Linked DNA regions of Methyloferula stellata AR4. The protein of the gene in region 2 binds, or shares a complex with, the protein of the main gene of each other region. Links are inferred from orthologs where the notes say so. Each region holds a gene or a part of one and is shown on either strand. Other genes may lie near its edges.

The links.
Region 1: the proteins of dnaG (region 2) and A3OQ_RS0111190 are in contact, whole or in part, in a crystal structure (PDB 2R6A), measured with the Geobacillus stearothermophilus proteins. The link is inferred for Methyloferula stellata AR4 from one-to-one orthologs. Residues at the interface, in WP_049624496.1 of Geobacillus stearothermophilus: Lys456, Leu457, Leu458, Pro459, Ala460, Asn463, Ala464, Leu467, Leu535, Leu536, Ile537, Ala538, Gln544, Glu545, Asp548, Tyr549, His552; in WP_033016901.1 of Geobacillus stearothermophilus: Ser13, Glu15, Ala16, Gln18, Glu91, Leu92, Asp94, Ala95, Val96, Pro97, Thr98, Ala99, Ala100, Asn101, Tyr104, Tyr105, Ile108.

What each region holds. Positions count from the first base shown.
Region 1 is NZ_ARWA01000001.1:2,291,899-2,295,206, forward strand. Bases 260-3,252 are described here. They hold A3OQ_RS0111190 (replicative DNA helicase), read right to left. Parts: upstream 2,516-3,252; coding sequence 1,004-2,515; downstream 260-1,003. Other genes in these bases: radA (DNA repair protein RadA), read right to left, coding at 260-1,007; rplI (50S ribosomal protein L9), read right to left, coding at 2,784-3,252. In the rest of the region: more of radA, read right to left, coding at 1-259; more of rplI, read right to left, coding at 3,253-3,308. UniProt on the Escherichia coli protein: The main replicative DNA helicase, it participates in initiation and elongation during chromosome replication. Travels ahead of the DNA replisome, separating dsDNA into templates for DNA synthesis.
Region 2 is NZ_ARWA01000001.1:157,332-160,538, reverse strand. The notes cover bases 1-2,892. They hold dnaG (DNA primase), read right to left. Parts: upstream 2,485-2,892; coding sequence 517-2,484; downstream 1-516. Other genes in these bases: oxlT (oxalate/formate MFS antiporter), read right to left, coding at 2,675-2,892; rpoD (RNA polymerase sigma factor RpoD), read right to left, coding at 1-302. In the rest of the region: more of oxlT, read right to left, coding at 2,893-3,207. UniProt on the Escherichia coli protein: RNA polymerase that catalyzes the synthesis of short RNA molecules used as primers for DNA polymerase during DNA replication.

The DNA.
Region 1 (3,308 bases), 2.1 Mb from region 2 along the record:
ATGGCCAGGCGATTCGTGTCCCAGCCGACGACGGCGCGGCGCGGCGTGCCGAGCGAACTCGCAGCCACCAGAGCCTGGATTTCGATCAGCAGCGGCCGCGTGCCTTCCATTCCCGCGAAAACGGCGGTGCCGGGCGCGGCGGCATCGCGGGCCGAGAGAAACAAAGCCGAGGGATTGGTGACCTCGCCAAGGCCCTTGCCGGTCATTTCGAAGACGCCGATCTCGTCCGTCGGTCCGAATCGGTTTTTGACCGCGCGGAGAATACGGACATCCCGCCCGCCTTCGCCCTCGAAGGAGATCACTGCATCGACCATATGTTCGACGACGCGCGGGCCTGCGATCTGGCCGTCCTTGGTGACATGGCCGACGAGAATGACGGTCGCGCCCGTCGTCTTGGCGAATCGGATGAGCGCCTGTGCCGAGCCCCGGACCTGCGTGACCGTGCCCGGCGCCGATTCGACGCTTTGCGTCCACATGGTCTGGATCGAATCGATCACCACCAGCGCCGGCCGGCGGCCGTGGCTGAGCGTAGCCAAAATATCTTCGACGCTGGTCTCGGCCGCGAGTTCGACCGGCGTTTTGGAAAGGCCGAGGCGCTCGGCGCGCAGCCGCACCTGATCGACAGCCTCTTCGCCGGAAATATAGACGACGCGCTGGCCCTGCTTGGCCAGAAGCGCGCAGGCCTGGATGAGCAGCGTCGATTTGCCGATGCCCGGCTCGCCGCCGAGCAGCAGAACCGAGCCCGGCACGAAGCCGCCGCCGCTGACGCGGTCAAATTCGGCAATGCCGGTCAGCATGCGCGGCGCTGACGGGGTGGTGGCATCGCCGAGCCCCATCAGTTCGAAGACGCGGCCTTTCTGGGCCCCGCGGGCAGCTTGCGCGCCGATGCCGGAGGCGGCGTTTTCTTCGAGGATGGAATTCCACGCCCCGCAGGATTCGCAGCGTCCCTGCCAGCGCTGCGTGACGGCCCCGCAATTCTGGCAGACGAACGAGGCGCGTGTCTTCAAAGGCGCACCGGCAGATTGTCTTCGCGCGCCAAATTGGAGAAGCGGGTCATCTCGGCCTCGAAGGCGAGTTCGACCGTGCCCGTCGGACCATGGCGCTGCTTGCCGATGATGACCTCGGCGCGGCCATGGACGCGTTCCATATCGGCCTGCCAGGTCAGGAATTCCTCGGTGCCTTCGCGCGGCTGTTTGTTCTTCAGATAATATTCCTCGCGGAAGACGAACATGACGACATCGGCATCCTGCTCGATCGAGCCCGACTCGCGCAAGTCCGACAATTGCGGGCGCTTGTCGTCGCGGCTTTCGACCTGACGCGAGAGCTGCGAGAGAGCGACGACCGGCACGTTCATTTCCTTGGCGAGCGCCTTGAGGCCGGTGGTGATCTCGGTCATCTCCTGCACACGATTGTCGCCGCCCCGGTTCCTCGATCCCGACAGCAATTGAAGATAGTCGACGACGAGCACGTCGAGCCCGCGCTGGCGTTTGAGGCGGCGGGCGCGGGCTGTGAGCTGCGCGATCGAGAGACCGCCGGTCTGATCGATATAGAAGGGGATCGATTGCATGTCCTGGGCAGCGGCGGAGATATGACCGAAATCGTTCTCCGAAATGTCGCCGCGCCGGATCTTGTAGGAGGCGACGCCGGATTGCTCGGAGATGATACGGGTTGCCAATTGCTCGGCCGACATTTCGAGCGAGAAGAAACCGACGACGCCGCCATTGACGGTCGCATGGCTTCCGTCGGCACGGACCTCGAACTCATAGGCCTTGGCAATATTGAAGGCGATATTGGTCGCGAGCGCCGTCTTGCCCATGCCGGGGCGTCCGGCGATGATGACAAGATCGGAGGCCTGCAAGCCGCCCATCATGCGGTCGAGATCGGTGAGGCCGCTCGCGATGCCGGAGAGACGGCCGTCGCGTTCCCAGGCTTTCGCGGCCATGTCGACGGCGGTCGTCAAGGCATCCGAGAAACGCTGGAAACCACCGTCGTAACGGCCGCTTTCCGCCACCTGATAGAGCTTGCGTTCGGCGTCCTCGATCTGACCGCGCGGGGTCGCGCCGACAGGCGCGTCATAGGCCGCATTGACGATATCTTCGCCGATGAGGATCAGATGCCGCCGCAAGGCGAGATCATAGACGGTACGGCCATAATCCTCGGCATTGATCACGGTCGTCGCCTCGGCCGCGAGGCGCGCCAGATATTGAGGGATCGTGATGCCGCCGAGATCATGCTCGCCCAGGAAGGTCTTGAGCGTGATCGGCGTCGCGATTTTTCCGGCGCGAATGAGTTGCGATGCGACGTCATAGACGCGCCTGTGCAGCTCCTCGGAAAAATGCTCGGGCAGCAAAAAATCCGAGACGCGGTCGAAGGCGTCGTTATTGACGAGGATCGCGCCGAGCAAAGCTTGTTCGGCCTCGATATTATGCGGTGCGACGCGAAATTTGGGTTCCGCGGAGGAGCCTTGTCCTTGCAGTAGGCCGATCCGGCCGACGATATTTTCTACAGCGGGCATCTATGCTTCGAGTGATGAGAAAATGCGTACCGAATCGGTACCTCACCACCCTTGTCGCACGCCAATGCGGCGGAATGGAACGGAAGAGTTAAGCAAAGCTTAACCCGCCTGCTGCGCGTCCCGCTATCCACAAACGCCCGAAAAGAATCTTCAATTGCGCGCGCAAACCAGCTTGCTTTGCGCAACCGCTTGCTTCGCTTGGCTTGTGTCTCGAATGGCATGGTAAGGCGCGATCTCAACGATCACGCCTTACCTGTTTGAAAGCCGATCAGCGATCGCCCAAGCTGCCGTTGGCGTCGGCGAGAGCGGCGCCGACTTCGAGGCCGAGATCGTCCATCGTCGTTTCCTCGACGATATTGATCGATTCGCCCTTAGCCTGGCGTTCGGCCTCTTCCGGCGAGCGGGCGACATTGATCGTGATCTTGGCTTCGACTTCCGGATGCAGATGGACGGGCACCTGATGCAGGCCGATCGTCTTGATCGGCGTTGCCAGCACGACCTGGTTGCGATTGACGGGTGTACCGGCCGTGGACGCGGCTTCCGCAACGTCTCTTGTCGAGACGGAGCCGTAAAGCTGGCCGGTTTCGCCGGCCTGACGGATCATGACGAAGACCTGCCCGTCGATCTTCTCGGCTGCGGCTGCGGCCTCGCCCTTCAATTCGACATTGCGCTTTTCGAGATCGGCGCGCTGGCCTTCGAAGCGCTGCTTATTGGCTTCGGTCGCGCGCAAGGCCTTGCCGGTCGGCAAGAGGAAATTGCGGGCGAACCCGTCCTTGACGCGCACCGTCTCGCC
Region 2 (3,207 bases):
TCGCCGCCCTCGGCTTCTTCCTCTTCGGCTTCCTCGGCCGGTTCGGCCTCTTCGGTTTCCTCGCCCTCGATGACATTGATGCCCATCTCGTTGAGCATGGCGAGAATGTCTTCGATCTGCTCGGAATTGACTTCTTCCGAGGGAAGCACGGCATTCAATTCGACATAGGTGACGAAGCCGCGCTTTTTGGCGAGCTTGATCATCCGCTTGACGGCGGCATCGGACAGATCGAGCAAGGGGCCGTCGGCCGTCTCGACCGCCGCGCCTTCCCCTTCAACCTTCTCTGCTTCCTTTTTCGCCATCAATGGTCTCCAATTTCTAATTTTGTCTCGCACGCGCGGCTTCTGGCGAAATGAGAGAGGGGCCCGCATTTCTGCAAAGACCTGTATCAAACTCATTCCGGGCCGGCCCCGACACACAGAACCGACACAAAACCGTCCAATATTTCAAATGTCCCGATGCCTGGTCAGGATAAGGAACGCGCCGCGGCCATGCGGCAGAACGACCCGTCTCTTCCTAAAGACTTCCGCTTGGATGGCCAGATAGAGCACCGAAACCCTCCACAGCGGCTTCCATCCCGGAAAGAGCGGATAATTGCTCTTGGATATCTTTGAGGCGCGCGAGATTGAGCTCGCTTGCGTCATTTCCTAGAGCTAATTCGGCTAATTGCAACTCCCTATGTAGCGCCCTTGCCTTATGATGCAAGGTCAAGGCCTGTTTCAAAACCTCTTCCGCATCTGCATCCGAGGCCTTCGGGTCCATATACCAATGCGAAGCCAGGGCACTTATCGACTCAAGCTTGCGCTGAAACGGTTCAAACCCGCTTTGCGCCAATTCCGCCCCTAACCCATGATGATCCAGCCCTTCCCGTCCGGCAAGACCGAGCAGTTTTTCGCGGAATTTGGCGGCCTCCGGCGTTGAAAGCTCAAGCGCCGCTATATCTTCCAGATAGGTTTCGATCAACGCCGGATGGTTGAGAAGAAGCAATAAAATCAAAGCTTCTCGCGGCGGCAAACCTGCCGTCGCCGGGCGGAACAAAGCGCTGCGGGCGAGACTCGTGCTGACGGAGGGCGCCGCTGCGAGGCTTTTGGCCTCGTCGCCCGGGCCGAATCCGCGCCTGTTGCCAAAGCCGCCAAATCGCGATGTCTCAAAACGAGACGCGCCGAATTGGCCGCGCGGCGGGGCGCCGCGGTCGCGCACTTGAACCGCCCGGTCCGCACCAAAAAGCGTGTCGAGCCGCGTCTTGAACTCGGCTTGATAATAATGCCGCAGCGTTTCGTCGGTGATCGTTCTGGCGATCTCGCCGAGCCTCCGGTGAAAGGCGGCGCGGCGTTCGGGCGTGTGGAAATCGACGCCCTCCGTCTCGCGCATCCAGATCAGATCGACGAGCGGCAGAGCTTGGCCGATGACGGATTGAATCGCGCCGCCGCCGCCGGAGCGGGCGAGATCGTCCGGATCCTGCCCATCCGGCAGAAGCGCGAAGCGCAGCGAGCGGCCATTGCCGATCAAAGGCAAAGCCATGTCCATCGCCCGGTAGGCTGCCTTGCGGCCGGCCCGGTCGCCGTCGAAACAGAGCACCGGCTCCTCGGCCATTTTCCACAGAAGTTCGCATTGGTCGGGCGTCAGCGCTGTGCCGAGCGGCGCCACGCATTGCGGAAAGCCCGCATTCGACATGGAGATGACGTCGACATAGCCCTCGACGACGATCACGCCGCCGCGTTCATGCGCGGCTTTGCGCGCCCGATGGTGATTGTAAAGAACAGAGCCTTTGTGAAAGAGCGGCGTCTCCGGCGAGTTCAGATATTTGGGCTGCCCGTCCTTATCGAGCGTACGTCCGCCGAAAGCGATCACCCGGCCAGAGCGATCGCAGATCGGAAAGATCACGCGATCGCGAAACTTGTCATAGGGGACGGCGATCTCGTCGCCATGGATCAGGAGCCCTGTCTCGATCATGGCTTCGACCGTTATGCCCTTGGCCGCGAGCGCATCGCGCAAGGCATATTTTTCCGCCGGCGCATAGCCGACCCTAAATTGCTTTTGGGTGTCGAGGCCGAGGCCACGCTGATCGAGATAGGTCCGAGCCCGCTGGCCAAGGCGCCCATGCAGATGCGTCTCGAAAAACAACGCCGCCTGTTCCAACACCTCATGCAGGCTGGCGCGCTTTATTTCCTGTTCCTCGGTCTCGCGCGTCACGGTGGGCAAGGGCAATCCGGCGTCGGCCGCGAGACGTTCGACGGTTTCCGGAAAGGAAAGCCCGTCGGTTGCCATCACGAAGTCGAAAATATTGCCGTTCTTGCCGGAGGAAAAATCAAACCAGGCCATCTTCTGGTCGTTGACGAAAAAAGACGGCGTCTTTTCCGCATTGAACGGCGACAGGCCTTTCCATTCGCGGCCGGATTTCATCAATTTGACGCGCCGCCGCACGACTTCCGAGACAGGAAGCCTAGCTTTGATCTCTTCGAGAAAAGACGGTGGAAAACGCATTTTTGGATTGTCCGCATCCCGCCATCCGGCGCAAGGAGCAAGGACTTAACCCACAGCAACTCACAGAAAAAAATCGAAATTTTGACGCAGTCTGGGGCCTTGCCGGCCGAAGCTGCAAAGCTTCGGATTTTGGACATGAAAAAAGGCACGCTGGGAAGGCGTGCCCTTTTTCTTCGCGGGGAGGAAATTTTTAGACGAGACTGCCGTTCGCCGTCTGAACGGTGGCCGCCGCCGCAGGCTCGCTTTGCAGGATCAGAGCACGGCGCATCGGCTTGATGACGAAGAGCGCCAAAAGCGCAGCTGTAATATTGAGCCCGACCGCGATGCTGAACACGGCATACCATCCATAGGCGGCAGCCAGGAGACTCGCGAGCGGCACGAGCAACGAGGCGGTTCCTTTGGCCGTATAGAGCATTCCGGCATTGGTCGCGGCATATTTGGAGCCGAACGTATCGCCGCAAGTCGCTGGAAACAGGCTGTAGATTTCGCCGAAGACGCCGAAGAACAGGCCCGACGCCAGCACGAAGACGATCGGATTTTGACCATAGGCGCAGAGCGTCAGGAGCGCCGCCGCACCGAGGCTGAAGGCGATGAACATCGTGTTCTCGCGTCCAATATGATCGGAGATATACCCGAAGAGCGGACGGCCGAAACCGTCGAAGATCCGATCGAGCGAGATGGCGAAGGTCAAAGCCGCCATTTGGAAGCCGAGCAGGCTGACCG